Regions from separate parts of the Bacillus vallismortis genome, predicted to be linked through region 3. Evidence: riboswitches for the same ligand, from Rfam matches in the RefSeq annotation. Region 3 holds a riboswitch; each other region holds the start of a gene.
What was found. Region 3 has a riboswitch for thiamine pyrophosphate ahead of tenA (thiaminase II). Riboswitches for the same ligand answer to the same signal wherever they lie in the genome.
Positions count from the first base shown of each region.

Region 1: it holds a riboswitch for thiamine pyrophosphate, as region 3 does, so the genes downstream of both, thiT (energy-coupled thiamine transporter ThiT) here and tenA (thiaminase II) in region 3, are expected to answer to the same signal.
Region 2: it holds a riboswitch for thiamine pyrophosphate, as region 3 does, so the genes downstream of both, BV11031_RS15675 (nucleoside 2-deoxyribosyltransferase) here and tenA (thiaminase II) in region 3, are expected to answer to the same signal.

Region 1 covers NZ_CP026362.1:403,537-409,837, forward strand. The annotation lists gene BV11031_RS02200 (DinB family protein) at 1-311, opposite strand, end outside; gene BV11031_RS02205 (NfeD family protein) at 481-1,005, shown strand; gene floT (flotillin lipid rafts scaffold protein FloT) at 1,024-2,559, shown strand; gene BV11031_RS02215 (GNAT family N-acetyltransferase) at 2,577-3,098, shown strand; gene thiT (energy-coupled thiamine transporter ThiT) at 3,141-3,719, opposite strand; TPP riboswitch at 3,820-3,921, opposite strand; rRNA gene BV11031_RS02225 (16S ribosomal RNA) at 4,383-5,932, shown strand; rRNA gene BV11031_RS02230 (23S ribosomal RNA) at 6,103-6,301, shown strand, end outside.
Region 2 covers NZ_CP026362.1:2,962,584-2,968,884, forward strand. The annotation lists gene BV11031_RS15655 (HAD-IIA family hydrolase) at 296-1,534, opposite strand; gene thiD (bifunctional hydroxymethylpyrimidine kinase/phosphomethylpyrimidine kinase) at 1,543-2,361, opposite strand; gene BV11031_RS15665 (class I SAM-dependent methyltransferase) at 2,363-3,133, opposite strand; gene BV11031_RS15670 (thymidylate synthase) at 3,133-4,140, opposite strand; gene BV11031_RS15675 (nucleoside 2-deoxyribosyltransferase) at 4,140-4,601, opposite strand; TPP riboswitch at 4,678-4,781, opposite strand; partial or broken gene BV11031_RS22980 (lipoprotein) at 5,034-5,129, opposite strand; gene BV11031_RS15680 (hypothetical protein) at 5,442-6,065, opposite strand; gene BV11031_RS22675 (hypothetical protein) at 6,122-6,295, shown strand.
Region 3 covers NZ_CP026362.1:2,269,027-2,275,327, forward strand. The annotation lists gene thiF (thiazole biosynthesis adenylyltransferase ThiF) at 1-920, opposite strand, end outside; gene thiG (thiazole synthase) at 917-1,687, opposite strand; gene thiS (sulfur carrier protein ThiS) at 1,684-1,884, opposite strand; gene thiO (glycine oxidase ThiO) at 1,884-2,993, opposite strand; gene tenI (thiazole tautomerase TenI) at 2,977-3,594, opposite strand; gene tenA (thiaminase II) at 3,572-4,279, opposite strand; TPP riboswitch at 4,361-4,469, opposite strand; gene BV11031_RS12295 (monovalent cation:proton antiporter family protein) at 4,531-6,301, opposite strand, start outside.

The DNA of each region.
Region 1 (6,301 bases), 1.9 Mb from region 3:
ACCACATCAAGCTCGCGTTTCATTTGGCTGCCTGACTTAAATCCATGCTCAGGCTCAAGGTGACTCGGGGCTTTTCGCTTATTGTTTCTGTCTTGTGCAGCTTCAAGCGGTTTCGCTTCAACTTTTTTAACAGGAGCTTCCTTTACACGCTCCTTCAGCATGATTTGTGCGGCCATATCGATTTTTTTCAAATGATCAAGAACTTCCCGTATACTCCATTCTTCAGCAGAAGGCTTTTGATTCAGCTTTTCGTCAGAAAGCCCTTTGACTTCGTTCCACGTTTCTAATCTGGCTTCATTAAAGATACTCATCATATCTCCTCCTAAAGTGACATTACCATATATATAAGCAATTATCATTTATAAAGCACTTCAAAATGGCACACTTTATCTAAAAATTTCGAAACCTTTTTCGTTATGTCTCGTATAAATGGTAACGGCAGCCGTTCATCAATGCATTGATGCAGAAAGGATGAGGAATTTGGAGTTGTTTGGCGTCCCTATACAAACGATTTATCTTTATACGCTTATGATTGCGGGCAGTCTTACGCTATTATTTCTATTTTTCGGAGATGTGTTTGCAGGGCTGTCAGAAGGCATTCCCTTTCTTAATCCGACTTTGGCGCTCGCATTTTTTACATGTTTTTCAGCAGGCGGATATATAGGCGAACTCATATTGCCCCTATCCCACCTGTTGATCGCGCTTTTCTCTTGCATCCTTTCGATTATCCTTGTGATATTGCTTCACTTTTTTGTTCTGGTCCCATTATCATCCGCAGAAGAATCACTGGTTTATAAAGAAGATGATCTAAGAGGAAGGGTCGGCAAAGTGATTACCGCTGTTCCTATAGACGGGTTTGGTGAAGTGGTCATTGAAGGAATAGGCGGCACCATCTCGAAATCAGCGGTCAGCTTTGAGAATCAGCAGATCAGTTACGGGACAACGGTTTTGGTCGTAGATATCAACAACGGAGTTCTTTTGGTTACTCCGCATGAACCTATTTAAAACAAGGAGGAATGTAAAATGACAATGCCGATTATAATTGTCATCGGAGTTGTATTCTTTTTATTCATTGCACTGGTAGCCGTTTTTATCACAAAGTATCGTACGGCAGGACCAGATGAAGCGTTAATCGTAACGGGGAGCTATCTAGGAAATAAAAATGTTCATGTCGATGAAGGCGGCAACCGTCTTAAAATCGTCCGCGGCGGAGGAACCTTTGTCCTTCCCGTCTTCCAGCAGGCAGAGCCGCTAAGCCTATTATCAAGCAAACTTGATGTTTCGACACCTGAAGTCTATACCGAACAAGGAGTTCCAGTAATGGCTGATGGAACTGCGATTATTAAAATCGGCGGTTCTATAGGAGAAATCGCTACAGCGGCTGAACAATTTTTAGGAAAATCAAAAGATGACCGTGAGCAGGAAGCGCGTGAGGTTTTAGAAGGCCATCTTCGTTCCATTCTCGGCTCGATGACGGTTGAAGAAATCTATAAAAACAGAGAAAAATTTTCTCAAGAGGTGCAGCGTGTGGCCTCACAGGATCTCGCAAAAATGGGGCTTGTGATTGTTTCCTTTACCATTAAGGATGTACGTGATAAAAACGGTTATCTTGAATCATTAGGGAAACCGAGAATCGCTCAAGTAAAACGCGATGCTGATATCGCAACAGCAGAGGCTGATAAAGAAACCCGGATTAAGCGGGCAGAAGCCGATAAAGATGCAAAAAAATCAGAACTTGAACGGGCGACGGAAATCGCTGAAGCTGAAAAAACCAATCAGCTCAAAATAGCCGAATACCGCAGAGAACAAGATACGGCAAAAGCGAATGCCGACCAGGCATATGATTTAGAGACTGCCAGAGCGCGCCAGCAAGTCACCGAACAGGAAATGCAGGTTAAAATTATTGAACGCCAAAAACAAATAGAACTAGAAGAAAAAGAAATTCTTCGCCGGGAGCGCCAATACGACTCAGAGGTAAAGAAAAAAGCCGATGCAGACCGTTATTCAGTCGAGCAGTCCGCCGCAGCTGAGAAAGCCAAACAGCTCGCGGAAGCTGATGCCAAGAAGTACAGTATAGAAGCAATGGCGAAGGCAGAGGCCGAGAAAGTCAGAATTGACGGACTTGCAAAAGCAGAAGCTGAAAAAGCGAAAGGGGAAACAGAAGCTGAGGTTATCCGTCTAAAAGGTTTGGCGGAAGCGGAAGCAAAAGAGAAAATCGCCGCTGCTTTTGAACAGTACGGACAGGCTGCGATTTTCGATATGATCGTAAAAATGCTTCCGGAATACGCAAAACAAGTGGCATCACCTCTTTCAAATATTGATAAAATCACTGTTGTTGATACAGGGGGAAGCAGTGATTCAAGCGGCGCCAACAAAGTAACCAGCTATGCGACAAACTTAATGTCAAGCCTTCAAGAAAGCTTAAAAGCCTCATCGGGAATTGATGTAAAAGAAATGATTGAGAACTTTTCAGGAAAAGGAAACGTAAAACAAAGCCTTCACGAATTAACAAATGAAATAAAAGAAGCAAACGGGTCCAAACAAGAGAAGAATGACTAATGAAAGGATAGAACCAAATGGCAACTGTGAGAGAGGCAAAGTTAGAGGATATAATAGACATTGCAAAAGTGCATGTCGACAGCTGGAGAACAACATATCGCGGCATCATCCCGGCTGACTACTTAAATGGCCTGGACTACAAGGAATTTGAAGACAAATGGAAAAGCCGCTCGTTAAAGGGTGTATTTGTCGCTCAAGATGAAAAAGATTCAATATTCGGCTTTGCTTCATTTGGCCCTATTCGGTCTGAACAAGAAGGCTATGACAGCGAGCTATACGCGATTTACCTTTTAGAGGAGCATCAGCGGCAAGGTGCAGGCAGAGCGCTCTTAGCAAAAGGAGCAGAGTTTTTGCTTCATCATGGCTTTTCAAACATGTTTGTTTGGGTAATTGAGCAAAACCCCTCGATTTCATTTTATCAAGCCTATTCTCCTGAAAGAAAAGCGGAGGACAGCTTTGAAATTGCAGGAGAAAGGCTGAAAGAAATAGGGTTTGGCTGGCCGGATCTTTCTGCTTTGAAAACATCTCTTAACAGATAACAAAAAAACAACCCCCAGCGGATTGCGCTGGGGGTTGTCACGTTAGGCTTTGTCTATTTTAAGCAAACGCGGTGCTGTCATAAATAATAAACAAAGGACAATTGCACAGATGATGAATGAAGGAACCATATAAGTAGCATTATAAGTTAATGAATAAATCCATACCGGCGTTCCCTTTGGAGCATAGCTGCCGAAAAACACAGCTCCTGAAATGACGTGTGCCGCATAACGCAGGAAACTGCCGATAAAAACTGCGCTGACCACTGAAACAATCAGTTTCCCTTTATTTTTTGCTGCCGTTGCTTTGCGGACAGTATAAGCGAAATAGCCGCTTATCCCAATTGCTGTGAATGCGATCATATAATCCAGAAATAGCTGTACAGGATGCTGTGCGAATAAGTTTCCGATTGCTATTTGAACTAGTCCTGTCAGCAGGCCGGTAGTAAGGCCTGCTTTTACACCCCACCGAAACGAAATCAAAAAGATCGGAATCATCATGATGGAGACCGAGCCTCCTTGAGGCATTCGGAGAAACATTCCTGAGACGATGTCTAAAATAACAGCAGCCGCAGTCATAATTGCAATTTCAATAAGGCGAACCAGTTGCTTAGATTGATTCATAAAAATCCCCTTCCATTGATAGACAATCCAAAAGGACAACAAAAAAGCAGCACGCGGAAGGATGAGAAAAGTTCCACGCACTGCTTTACAATCTGCAATTCATTTGACTTTGCCACATCCCTACGCCAGCGTTAACTAACAGGTTCAAAGGGTCAGAACGTAACCGCTCACTCTCAGCTTTAATGCTCCCCTTGTGGTTATCAATATTTAATTCGTTTCTACTATACTAAAAAGAGAAAAAAACAACAAGGTCACACTATTGAATGTATATGTTCTTTTAACATAGTTATATGCTAAAGACATGAAGGGACGATATGCCGAGGATTATAGTTTATTTATTTTATAGATTTTTTTAGAAAAACTATTGCAATAAATAAATGCAGATGTTATATTATTAAACGTCGCTGATGCACAGCGGACAAAACAAGAAGCTTCAAAACAATTTGAAAAAAGTTGTTGACGAAATGGAAGCGAAATGTTATATTAGTAAAGCTGCTTCATTAAGAGGCAACGAAATGATCTTTGAAAACTAAACAAGACAAAACGTACCTGTTAATTCATTTTTATAAATCGCACAGCGATGTGCGTAGTCAGGGGCCTGCGCGATGCAGGTCATGCAGATGTTGTCACAGGATGTGACGAACTTAATCTGCGCTCCATTACTTTATGGAGAGTTTGATCCTGGCTCAGGACGAACGCTGGCGGCGTGCCTAATACATGCAAGTCGAGCGGACAGATGGGAGCTTGCTCCCTGATGTTAGCGGCGGACGGGTGAGTAACACGTGGGTAACCTGCCTGTAAGACTGGGATAACTCCGGGAAACCGGGGCTAATACCGGATGCTTGTTTGAACCGCATGGTTCAAACATAAAAGGTGGCTTCGGCTACCACTTACAGATGGACCCGCGGCGCATTAGCTAGTTGGTGAGGTAATGGCTCACCAAGGCAACGATGCGTAGCCGACCTGAGAGGGTGATCGGCCACACTGGGACTGAGACACGGCCCAGACTCCTACGGGAGGCAGCAGTAGGGAATCTTCCGCAATGGACGAAAGTCTGACGGAGCAACGCCGCGTGAGTGATGAAGGTTTTCGGATCGTAAAGCTCTGTTGTTAGGGAAGAACAAGTGCCGTTCAAATAGGGCGGCACCTTGACGGTACCTAACCAGAAAGCCACGGCTAACTACGTGCCAGCAGCCGCGGTAATACGTAGGTGGCAAGCGTTGTCCGGAATTATTGGGCGTAAAGGGCTCGCAGGCGGCTTCTTAAGTCTGATGTGAAAGCCCCCGGCTCAACCGGGGAGGGTCATTGGAAACTGGGGAACTTGAGTGCAGAAGAGGAGAGTGGAATTCCACGTGTAGCGGTGAAATGCGTAGAGATGTGGAGGAACACCAGTGGCGAAGGCGACTCTCTGGTCTGTAACTGACGCTGAGGAGCGAAAGCGTGGGGAGCGAACAGGATTAGATACCCTGGTAGTCCACGCCGTAAACGATGAGTGCTAAGTGTTAGGGGGTTTCCGCCCCTTAGTGCTGCAGCTAACGCACTAAGCACTCCGCCTGGGGAGTACGGTCGCAAGACTGAAACTCAAAGGAATTGACGGGGGCCCGCACAAGCGGTGGAGCATGTGGTTTAATTCGAAGCAACGCGAAGAACCTTACCAGGTCTTGACATCCTCTGACAATCCTAGAGATAGGACATCCCCTTCGGGGGCAGAGTGACAGGTGGTGCATGGTTGTCGTCAGCTCGTGTCGTGAGATGTTGGGTTAAGTCCCGCAACGAGCGCAACCCTTGATCTTAGTTGCCAGCATTCAGTTGGGCACTCTAAGGTGACTGCCGGTGACAAACCGGAGGAAGGTGGGGATGACGTCAAATCATCATGCCCCTTATGACCTGGGCTACACACGTGCTACAATGGACAGAACAAAGGGCAGCGAAATCGCGAGGTTAAGCCAATCCCACAAATCTGTTCTCAGTTCGGATCGCAGTCTGCAACTCGACTGCGTGAAGCTGGAATCGCTAGTAATCGCGGATCAGCATGCCGCGGTGAATACGTTCCCGGGCCTTGTACACACCGCCCGTCACACCACGAGAGTTTGTAACACCCGAAGTCGGTGAGGTAACCTTTTAGGAGCCAGCCGCCGAAGGTGGGACAGATGATTGGGGTGAAGTCGTAACAAGGTAGCCGTATCGGAAGGTGCGGCTGGATCACCTCCTTTCTAAGGATATATTACGGAATATAAGACCTTGGGTCTTATAAACAGAACGTTCCCTGTCTTGTTTAGTTTTGAAGGATCATTCCTTCGAAACGTGTTCTTTGAAAACTAGATAACAGTAGACATCACATTCAATTAGTAAGACAAGATATCACATAGTGATTCTTTTTAACGGTTAAGTTAGAAAGGGCGCACGGTGGATGCCTTGGCACTAGGAGCCGATGAAGGACGGGACGAACACCGATATGCTTCGGGGAGCTGTAAGCAAGCTTTGATCCGGAGATTTCCGAATGGGGAAACCCACCACTCGTAATGGAGTGGTATCCATATCTGAATTCATAGGATATGAGAAGGCAGACCCGGGGAACTGAA
Region 2 (6,301 bases), 690 kb from region 3:
TTATTCCTAACGCCCCCAATTCGACATGCCAGTCTTTTTTCATTTTGCAATTCTTTGTTTTTCAGATCCTATATCGCAAGTGTGAAGGCTCATTCCATTTCTATGTTTACATAAAGTTACTTTCATTTTGTGTACAAAATAATCACTGATACTTCATCAAGGATAAATCTGTAGGGATGAAAAATAAAAAAGATACCAATTTAATCATTGGCATCTTCTCTATTTGATTCCCTTCACACTTGTTTGCATACCTCATCGGATACTTCATCTTACTAATTGAAAATATAAAGTCAATTTAACGAATAAAAGCAAGGTTTTTCTGTGCTAAAGCATCTTCCAACCACCTAGGATGCATTGGCAATAGAGTATCTGGTAACTCGTGAATATTAAAATACCTAATTTCTAAGGCCTCCTCTGTCTTTTTTTTCAATGTCCCTCCAATCACTTCACATTGAAAACAGTTGGTAATAAAGTGACTGACTCTTCCGTCAGGGTAAATAAATGTCTGTGAGCTTGGATCTGAATAAACTCCTATCATTTTAGAAACTTTAACAGTTAATCCGGTTTCCTCTTTTATTTCTCTTATTATCGCTTGTTCAACTGATTCACCAGGTTCCACATGTCCTGAAGGGATGCCCCATAGACCATTATCAGCACGCTTCATTAATAAAACCGAACTTGATTCTTTGATTATTATTCCAGCGACTCCAGCTTTCACTTGTTCTGTCCATTGATAATCTGGTTTCTCACGTACTTCTATCATAACTTCACTATCGAACAAATACTTCAAATTGCGTATCACAACATCTGGATTTCTAAAGTCATGTTCTACAGGAAATAAAGTATTTTGATCAGAAACTAAGATAGAAGGTATACCCATTCGGTTCGCTCCAATAATATCTGTCTCAGGTGTATCTCCAATCATGACGCATCTTTCTCTGTCTTCAAAGGACTCAAGTACTTTTTCAAATATTGAAGACTCCGGCTTTCCAATGATGATGGGCTCTTTATCTGCTCCCGTTTTAACAGCCTCAACTATGGCACCTGTAGCTGGAGCTGGTCCTTTAGCGGTGGGAAATGTTTTATCCCCATTTGTAGCAATAAATGAAGCCCCACTGCGGATGAGATTTACCGCCTTATGTATATCTTGAAAAGTAATATTGTGATCCCATCCAATGACAACAGCTTCTGCTAGGTCTTCTTCAAGATCAATACCAGCTTTTCGAATCTCGCTTTTAAGTTCATCATTTCCTAATATATATGCTCTCTTTATTCCAGCCTTAACAAGGTAATCAGCTGTTGCCCACCCCGAAGTAATCACTTCATCAATACTTGCTGAAATACCAAGCTTATGAAGCCTTTTAACAATCGTTTCTCTTGTAACACAGGGATCATTCGTTAAAAAACGAATGGATTTCTTTTCTTCACGGAGGCGTTTTAAAGAAGAAACAGCTTCTGGTAAAGCTTTGTCTCCTATATAAATAACTCCGTCTAAGTCGAATAAAAATACATCATATTCCTTATAGATCATCATAACACTCCTTAAGTAGCTGTCGTGGGGTTAATGATTGAGCGATACGCGAAATGATTTGTAGGCCCTTGTCCCTTCCCAATCCCTATAGGATGTTTAATGGCTGCTGAGATAAATTCTTTTCCAGTTGCTACTGATTCTGGTATACTGTGTTGCTTTGCTAGCTCTGCAGTGATGACAGCAGAAAAAGTACAGCCTGTCCCATGGGTATGTTTTGTATCAAAGCGAGGGGAAACAAACTCCTCGAAGGCCTCATCAAAATACATAATATCACGAGCTTCTCCGTTCATATGCCCCCCTTTTACGACAGCACTCTTTGCCCCGTATACTTCCACAATTTCTTTAGCAGCATCGCGCATCTGCTGTACAGTTTTAATTGATTTGCCGATGATTACTTCTGCTTCTGGAATATTTGGTGTAATAACAGTTGTTTGAGGTATTAATAATTTTTTCAAATGATTAACGGCATCCTTATGAAGCAGATGATGACCGCTTTTAGCAACCATAACTGGGTCCATCACATACGATTGGATTTTAGCCGCTTTTAATTTTTCAGCTATCAGTTCTATAATATCCACGCTTGCAAGCATACCAGTTTTTACAGCATCTGGTTTTATATCTCCGATGACACAGTCTATTTGCTGAGATATATTATTCAGAGATACCTCCTCAAAACTCTTCACACCAAGTGTGTTTTGAGCAACAACTGATGTAATAACAGCCATTCCAAATACTTGCTGCTCCTGGAAGGTTTTTAAGTCTGCATGAATTCCCGCTCCCCCGGTTGGATCTGTTCCAGCAATCGAAAGTGCTTTATAGATATCCGTCAACTCATACTCCTCCTAAGGTAGGTTTCACTGCTTCAAAAATGATAAAAGGTGGGTATTCCTTTTCACTTTTCCAATTATTAAATTTAAATTTTTGTTCGATGGCCTTTAACTGCTCTCCGTCAATATCGTTTAACGTTGGTTCCAGTAATGTTACACTTTCAAAGCCTACATTAGATAAAAGTTTATAGTACATTGACTTCGGCCAATGAAAGTCATTTAAAATTAAATCTTCTTGTTCAGGAACATGAAGCCACTCATTTCTTTCTTCTCCATAAGAATACTCTTTCCCCGGTATTCCGTTGCGAAAGGTTGAAAATTCTTTTCCAGTTGAGTCAGGGTTTGTATCCAGTATAACAAAAGAAGCACCTGGTTTTAACACACGAAAAATTTCACCCATAATTCTTTTGATACGTTGATCACTATCTGTATTAATAAAGACGTAACAGGCCATAGCAGCATCAACTGAATGATCTGGTAAGAAGGAAAGGTTATCATGTTCAATTAAATGATAGTCGACATGTGAATGTTTTCTTTTTTTCTTTGCTATATCCAACATCTTACTTGATTCATCTACTGCGATTACATTGCAATCTATTCTGTCAGCTAACCTATATGCTACCTTACCGGGTCCACAGCCAAAATCGAGCACCTTTTTAATATCCGCTTTATCAAATTTACGAAAAACATACTCAAAACCTAATGTTTGTTCTAAAACGTCGTTATAAGCATCGAATTTACCAGCAACACTGTCTTCTTTCCAAGAAGTTTTCATTAAATTTCCTCCTTTTGTTTAGTTGAAAAGTAATTAAACCACTTATTTTTAACAAAAAACTGATAAGTAGGAAGTAAGCTTTGAAATAATGAATGATCCATATCTCGCTTATAAGCAATATGCTGATATATACTAAAAAGTAAGAGAATTTGTTCCCAATATTCAGGTAAATCTAAAGTTTCAATATCCTGCCTTGACATTGAAATTTGATCTTTTCTAAGCAAAGACTCATATTTTAAAACTGTTTCAATAAAAGGCCAATTATTCCCGGTAGGCATTTTAGGAAATTCAAAAGCCGAGGTATCATTATGAGTTTTAGCTTCCTCAAGTACTGTTTTTGCCCATTCGTTGTCGGACTCATAGATATGAATGGAACCAACATTATGGAAATATTCTCCGACTTCTAAATGAAGTTCTCTAGCCATTAATTCTTGCATAAATGTAAAAGAGAAAAGATCACTAATCATTCCTCGAAATGCATCATTTGCACGCATTATGGAAGACATGTATAACTTGTTTTCTCTTATGAAAAATTGCAAACCTATTGTACAAGAAACATCAATATTGCCAGAAACGAAGAGTTCCGAGGCATCGAATATTTGAATAAATGCCCTTTTTGAATCAATGTCTTCCTGTGTCAAAAGATTTTTTATTCTATTCCATTGATTTAGTTTTGCGTTTCCAAATTCAAATATTTTAGGTCCATACGCAGTACCTGTTAATGTTTTTTTATTCATTGAATATAAAGGCATTTTTTTATTGTAATAACTAATAAAATCTAAGTTGTTACTCCCCGATAAATACCATAAAACTTCAGCAAAATTAAACACGATATTTGTTTTTCTAGAGGGTAAGTAAGTGACACGTTCTATTGGATTTTCAAGGGTCAGATGATAGTTCAATTTTTCTTTGCTATTTTGTCCACGCGGTGAATTTAAAAATTCAGGGTAATAATAGATGTCATATAGGGTTTCCATATATGCTTCATGAAAAGTTTTCTTTCTCATTAAGATTCCACCTTGTATTCCATAAGGATACTTTTAATCTTCTCTAATAAATCATCAGTACCTTTAAAATTAATGTATTCAACATCAGCTACTACGCTTAACCCTTGAATTAAGAATGCGTAATCCCTCTCATTTTCTAGTAATAACACTATCTTTTTTTTCAAGGCAGAAGCCCATCCTATTTCTATATGCGTTCCAGGAGAAGCCGGTGAGCCAGGAAAAGCTACAAAAAGATCGCAAGAGCGTATTTCATCAAAATCAATTTTAGTGCATTGTTGGGGTGTCATGAAATCTTTCCCCCATCCTTCTCGCTTGTGAGCATTATGAACTAACCATCCTTCATTTTCAAAAAAAGAAATTAATGACTCTAACTTCTCCCTTTCATGTAAACTCATCAATCCAGTATTCACATCTACTAAACTTTTAAAAGGTCCTGCTAAAAAAACTTTTTTAGTTGTCACTTTAATATCCCCTTTCAAAATAAATAAAGCCACTTTCATATGGAAAGTGGCTTAAATATAGATAAGATAAAAAATCTCTCTATTTTTTTCACTTCCCTACGTTGGTGTTAACCAAATCAGGTTCAAAGGGTCAGGACTTGTGTCTCTTCTCAGCTTCTAAAAGCTCCCCCAGTGTATAAAATATAAATATTTACTTTCATCCTAAACTATTCCATATCTTTAGTCAAACAATGATTGATAAGCCTTGAACCCTGCGTATCAACCGACAAAAGTTTTTCGAAAAGTTACTACGCCTTGCATTTGATGGCAATTCATGGAGCTTAAAAAAAAAGCACAAAAATACCTTATTTTCTAGTGTGTTTAAAAAATGTCCTGAACATCGCAAATTGTAAAAGGAATCCAACAATAAAAAAAGAGAAGTAAACACACGTTTTACTCCTTTAACTTTGTCTCTTCACCTTTTGCTTCTTCATAGTCTGGTGTTTTCTTTGATAAGCCCAGTCGATCATTTTCGCCATTAATTGGCATACCACCCACCTATTGGCACTCAGCGCCAACTTTCTCATATTTAGGTGTACGATGTCAGTTCACGAAAAGATTCTTCGGAAGGTAAAACCCAAATTGAAACCTTAATAAATGCTCTGTATCGTTTATATCAAGAATTGCACCGTGAGCGATTGGTGAGTGGGCTTCAACAACAATATCTTGACTGTGTCTGTAATCCATTACGAAGGAGAAAACATATTATATATGTCTAATATGCTTTCTCCTTTATTTTAAGGGTTTTTATAATTTAGGTTTTAATAATTTAAACCTGTTTGTATCCCGTTTTTAAAACAATTAGAAACAATTATCAACAACGTCACCTAAACTAAAGAATTCTAGTACGACTTTTTGAGTTTCATCTGGTAGTGCCTTAGTAGATACTTTTACGGCTTTTTTTATAGCATTTGTTCTAGAAAGTCCTAGGTTTCTTTGATGTTTATAAGCTGTAATAATTGTTTTTGTCATTGAATTTAGTCCGCCCATTAATTTTGCTGCTTTTTTAACTTTTAAGATCTTTGCCCATGGGATAGCGTTTACTGCTATAGCTTTAGCAGCACTAGAAATGCAACTCCATGTACTCAGTACTATAAATGGTCCTATACTTTCTTGGGCGGTTTTAACAGCAGTCAGGTTTTCTCCATCAACCACAAATTCATAACCTACAAATTCGTTCCCTTTATGTACGTTTAACCATTCAATACCGGAGTTTATTCCTTGTTCAGCAACATCCTCTGGCATTTGATCAATTAATTCTAATAGAGGTTCGAGAGTTCTTTTCATGATTTGAGCTTCTACATTAACTTGCTCAGAAGAAACATCATTAGAACTTTCTTTCACGTTAGCTATTGGTATTGTTATAGTGGTAAAAATTAGAGAGAAACAGATTACAATGACCAATTGTTTAATGCTTTTCTTCACGTTATAACTACTTTACAATATTTTTATAGAATTATTTTTGCAATAGGAGTGTGTTTGTGAAAAAAAGTTTTTATTCTTTGATATTATTGATTGTTGCAGGTTCGTTTATTGTTAACATTTTTGTAGATAATGAATCTATTTCAACAATAGTTAATATTATTGGACTAATTGCAATTATTATTATGGGCATTGTTTTAAGAATTACTTTTGGTAACTCTTCTGAAAAGTAATCCTTT
Region 3 (6,301 bases):
TTCATATCATCCGAGCGGCAGGAAATTAAATACGGGTTCGCGGCTACATGAAGCCCTGCTTGCTTCAGCTGGCCGGCCAGCACTTCAAGATCCGCTTCTTTTGTGAAGGATGATCTGATTTGCACCGTGTTCCTGCCGCACAATACAGCCGCTTTTGTTTGGTTCTCATATGACAAAAACGGAAATTCCTTTGTGCCACAGCTTGGGCATGCGTCATGTTTGAGGCCTGCCACTCTCACCTCTGACCGTTCGTTTTTCCACAAGTCAAAAGAGCGCAGCAGTGGCTCGCACTCCTCTCCTGTCAGCAGCTTCAGGGCGTCTGTCACCTGAAAGACCGCTACCTGCATAACAGCCGGGCTGATGATGCCGGCTGTGTCACATGTCGCTCCGCCAATCGGAAGTGTATCAAGCAAGCAATGCAGGCAGGGGGTCGATCCCGGCACTACGGTAAAGGTAAGACCGTAGCTCCCTACACAGGCACCGTAAAGAAAAGGAATGCCTTCTTTTACCGCAGCGTCATTTACGATCAGGCGGGTTTCAAAATTATCGGCCGCATCCACTATGATGGAAGCATCCTTAATCAGCTCGAAGATATTTTCAGCTGTCACATCCATGACAAGGCCCGTCACATCAACATCGCTGTTAATCGAACGGAGGCGATGCTCAGCAGCGGCCGCTTTCGGCATTTCTTTTTTGACATCATCTTCTGTATACAGCTGCTGGCGCTGCAGGTTGCTCCATTCCACATAATCTCTGTCGGCAATCTTCACAGAGCCGACACCCGCTCTGACCAGCATTTCAGCACTCGCTGTTCCAAGCGCGCCGGCGCCGATAATCACGGCGCGCGATTCTTTCAATTTCTTCTGGCCGGCTGGGCCGATCGGAGCAAACAGCTCCTGTCTGGAGTACCTGTCCGTCATACAGGAAGACCTTCTCCCGGACTGCTTGCCGTTCCGTATTGCTTAAGCGGAATGCGTCCCGCCTCATAAGAAAGGCGTCCCGCTTCCACCGCGAGCTTCATCGCACGCGCCATTTTCACAGGATCATTCGCGCCAGATACAGCCGTATTGAGGAGTACGCCGTCCGCTCCAAGCTCCATTGCGTATGCCGCGTCTTTAGGCGATCCGATGCCGGCGTCCACAATGACCGGCACTTTTGCTTGTTCAATAATAAATGACAGATTCAAAGGATTTAAGATTCCTTGTCCAGAGCCGATCGGAGATGCACCAGGCATGATGGCATGAACGCCAAGCTCTTCCAGCTTTCTTGCGAGCACAACATCATCTGATGTGTACGGGAGCACGATAAACCCTTCTTCAAGAAGCTGTTCGGACGCTTTTAATGTCTCAACAGGATCAGGCAGCAAGGAACGTCCGCACCCGATGACTTCCACTTTAATCATGTCACAAAGTCCTGACGCTTTCGCCAGCCTCGCGATCCGTACCGCTTCTTCAGCGGTGCTGGCGCCCGCTGTATTCGGCAGAAGCGTATATTTGGATAAATCAAGCTGTTCCAGAAAATTAGGCTGAGACGCTTCAAAGATGTTCATTCTCCGCACAGCAAATGTTAAAATATCAGACTCGGAAACGGCCACCGCTTCCTTTTGGATGTCAAACGATGGGTATTTCCCCGTCCCCAGCAACAATCTTGATTGAAATGATTTCCCGCCAATGGTTAACATGCTCATCCGCCTCCTACAAAATGGACAATTTCAATGACATCGCGATCACAAAGCTCAACTTCGTGATAATGTTCTTTGCCGATAATTTCTTTATTTCTTTCAACGATAACGATTTTATTTTCAAGCTGATAGAACGCCAGCAGGTCTTGAATTGTACCTTTGTCTTTTTCCCACTTCACGTCTTTACCGTTCAGCTGTAGCATCATATCTGAACCGCCTCCTTGCGATCAATTCGGAATGCGTGCAGCCAGTCTGGATTGACCTCCTTATTCATGATGAGATCACTGACCAAAGCGCCGGTTGCCGGAGCAAGCAGAATCCCATTTCTGAAATGGCCCGCCGCAAATACAATACGGCTGTCCTCAGGGTGTCTGCCGATGTACGGTTTTCCGTCCTTTGTTCCCGGACGCAATCCAGCCCAAAAACGATCCACCTTCATATTCTGAATGGCCGGCAGCATCGTTTTTGCTTTTTTCATAACCGATTCCAGCCCGCCAAGATCCGGTGTTTCACTCCAATCACCCGGCTTCATTGTCGCGCCGACAACCAGTCTGCCACTTTTTCTCGGTACGATATAGCAATGGTCATGGTAAAGTGTTTTTGTCAGCGGTATCTCATCATTCCAAACAGACAGGCACTCCCCTTTTACAGGGAAAAATGAGTGATTCAGCCCAAGCTGCCTAAAAAACATTCCGCTCCACACCCCGCTGGCAACCGCGACATGATCCGCCCATACATAGCCATTCGGCGTTTCGATGGACAGCGCTTCACCGCCACGTTCCACATTGAGGACGGGCGTATGCTCAAAAATCTCAGCCCCAAGCGCTTTTGCCGCTTTCACATATGCCTTGCAAACAAAATAAGGCTCAACATGCACATCATCTTGAATAAAGGCTGCCCCGAAAATGTCACCTGACGTATAAGGCTCTTTTTCTAAAACTTCTTCTTTTGTATGCCAGCTGACAGAATCCAAGCCATCCATCTTCCTCAGCCGCAGCATGTCTTCTTCAGAAAACGCAAGCTTAAACATCCCGCCGTTATGCTGCATGATATCAATACCCGATATGGTGTAAAGCTCTTCCCCAAGACCTTTGTACAGACGCTGGCTGTGCATGGCGAAATCAAAAAACGCGTCACGTTCCTCGCATTCGGCATGGGCGCCCAGCATTCCGGCAGCAGCGCTTGTTGTTCTGCCGCCCATTGTCCCGCTTTCAAACAAGGCGATTGTTTTGTTTTCCTTTGCTAAATGATAAGCAATCGCGGAACCGATAATCCCGCCTCCAATGACAATTGCATCATAATGCCTTTTCATAGCGCATCTCCTTTAGCGTACGGGAATATTGTCTGGCAGCTCCCAAAGGATCAGCGGATGAAAAAATTCCCGACATGACAGCGATCCCGTCTGCCCCCGCTTGTTTTACGCCTCTTAATCTGCCCGGTGCCATCCCGCCAATCGCAATAACCGGGATGGACACCCGCTGCTTGATAGTTGACAGCAAAGACAAGCCTCTGCCTTCAAGGCCCTTTTTACAATCCGTTTCAAACACATGGCCGAACAACACACAGTCCGCATCTTCCTTTTCTGCTTGAATCGCTTCCTCCAGTGAATGCACCGACCGCCCGATATGAAGGTGCGGAAATCTGGCTCTGACCTGCTTCGGTGAAAAGCTGCTGCTCGGCAGCTGCACACGATGAATCGCTGAAAAAAGCGCAATATCCACTCGTCCGTTCATGACCAATTTCCGCTTATCAACACCGCTTTCAGATAAAAGCTCAATCAATTTCAAAATGTCAGCCGCAGATTTAGACCGCTCTCGAATGTGTATGCAATCCACTTCATTCTGAATGGCTATGATGACTTCCGCTAACACTTCAACCGGCTTGCAGTCATCAGTTATGGCGTGAAGCTCCAAGTTCCTCCACCTCTTTTACGCCGCGGTCGGACCAGCCTTCTTTTCGATTGGCCATCCCCCAAAATTGATACTCATAAAAGCTTGAAATAACAAAATTCTCTTTCATCTTGGCACGCACTTCCTCCGTGCTGTTTTCCGCCAGCTCATCAAAGCGGTTGATTTGTTCTTCGACCTGCTGTCTGAACCAGTCACCGCCGTATGTGCTGATCCACTTCTGATAAATCGGATGCCCCGGATCACATGTCAGCAATTTCTCGCCAACCTCGTAATACAGCCAGTAGCACGGCAGAAGGGCTGCTAAGATCTCAGCAAAATTCCCGCTCAAAACCGAACGGTACATATGGGATGTATATGAGTACGCCGTTGGAGACGGCTTAAAGGCCTTACGCTCTTCCTCACTGATCTCCAACAGCTCCGCAAACTCGCGGTGAAGCGCCATTTCCGCCTCATATGTACCTTGGGCGTGGCTTGCCATCCGTCCCGTTGTATAAAGGTCCTTCGCATAAGCGGCGCCAAACGATTGCACCTTCGCAAAATGCGTTAAATAATAAGAATCCTGAAGCACGTAGTATTTAAAACGGTCAATCGGAAGCGTTCCATCACCGATTCCCTGAACGAACGGATCGACAAAGCTCCCTTCCCACCATTCTGCGGCTGCACTGCGGCATTCTTCTGAAAATTTCACACGTCATTCCCCCTGTCTGATAAATAAAAAAACCACTTTCCCGCAAGGAAAAGTGGTTTGGAATTGGCATAGTAAACGAACACAAATACCGCTCCACTTCCCTACGCAGGTCTGAACCTGTTCAAGTTATGAGGGTCTAAAAGTCACACTTTTATCTCAGCCCTTATGAAGGACACCCCTAGTGGTTATACAAATACATATTGAATTGTTCTGCATCTCTATATTAACACGAATCCCTATTTGGTCAAGGTTTATCCTTCCAACGATTTCTTAAGTTCCGTTACATACCCCCGAGATCCGGTGACAATTAAGCGGTCACCCAATTTCAGCCTTGTATCCCCATGAGGAACGATGCTGTCCACACCTCTGAAAATCCTGACAAAGATGACATCGCCTGTAAAAGGGAATTCCCGCAAAATCACACCGTCGTATGTGCTGTTTTCCATATTAATTTGATACAGCGAAGACTCTTCGTTCGTGAGCAGCTTCATGACACCAGGCGCTTCTATTAGCGCGCGAAGCAGTGTTTTTGTCGACAGCAGCATAGAAAAGATGTTGATTCCCTGCTCCTTCAAAGTTGCTTCATTTTCGGGTGATCCGACGCTGGCAATCACTCTTTCTGTTCCTTTTTCTTTTGCAAGTAGTGCAATCTCCGCATTCATGTCTTCATTCCCGGTCGCAACAACCAGGATATCCGTATCAAAAATGCCGAGTGATTCAAGCGTCCCGTGTTCATAATTAGAAATCGCTTCAACAGAAAAAACTGATTCCGACAGCTTTTCCTCCGCGTTCTCTTGATAGACATGCACAACACGCACGTCATACTCCTCTTCCGGCAGTTCAAGAGTAACAGGCAATGTCATTTGGTTTGCGCCGATAAACGTAATGGTCTTTTTCTCCTCCGGCTGCTCCTCCCGTTTGTATAATTTTTTAAAGAAGACCGGTGAAAAAATACTGGCAATGACGGCTACTAACGTCAGCGCTCCTGACATATTTGCGCTGATCACGTGAAGCTGCTGGCCGATTGTCGCAGCGGCAATCACGAGAGAAAGCGTTGACGTCAGCAGAAAACCAGACGCCAAAATGGTGCGGTTATCATACCACTTCTTCAAGTACAGGACGGGAATAATTTTGCTGACTAACAGCGCCAAAAGCAGAAGCGGGATCATGATCAAAATTTTCGGATCTTGGAAAAGGGTCCAAATATCCAGCTTCACTCCGACCATCACAAAGAAAATCGGAATCAAGAACCCATAGCCGAATGAATCCAGCTGCTGAACAAGTTCTTTATTTGGCGAAAGAAGGGAAACGAGAACCCCCGCTAAGAAAGCGCCGAGAATATTTTCCGCCCCAAGTGATTCAGACAGGGCAACGAGTACGATAATTAACGTAAAAATGGCACGCGTCCCAATCTGAATCGTCCCTTTTGACATAGACTCAACAAATGAACGATGTTTAAAGACCCGGCCGAAAAAGTAAAGCACCACTCCGGCTGCAAACAGGATCATCAAGAGCCACATGTTTCCGCTGTCTTCTCCGTATAGAGAAGAAAACACGGCAAGAAGAATCATCGTGACCAAATCAGCAATAACGGCAACAAGCAAAATAATCTGCCCGATATTTGAATTCATGATCCGTTCTTCTTTTAACGTTGGAACGACAACGCCTAACGAAATCGTTGAGATAATGAGCGTCATTAAAAACGCATTTTCGATAAATCCTGCCAAGACGAACCCATAGGACAGCAGCAATGATAAAATAAATATACCGGCAAAAATAACGGACGCCGCAGCAAACGTATTGGGCACCGCTTTGCCGTTCGGCAGGAGCTGCTTTTTCTTTCCTTTCTCAAACGATGAAAAATCAATTTCAAGCCCACTTAAAAACATTAAAAAGATAAATCCGAGCAGAGAAAGCGTCTCAAGCCATGTATCGCCCTCGACAACTAAATTAAGACCGCTTTTTCCGATAATCAGCCCCATAATGATTTCTGCAACAACAACCGGGATGGTCAGTTTAAAG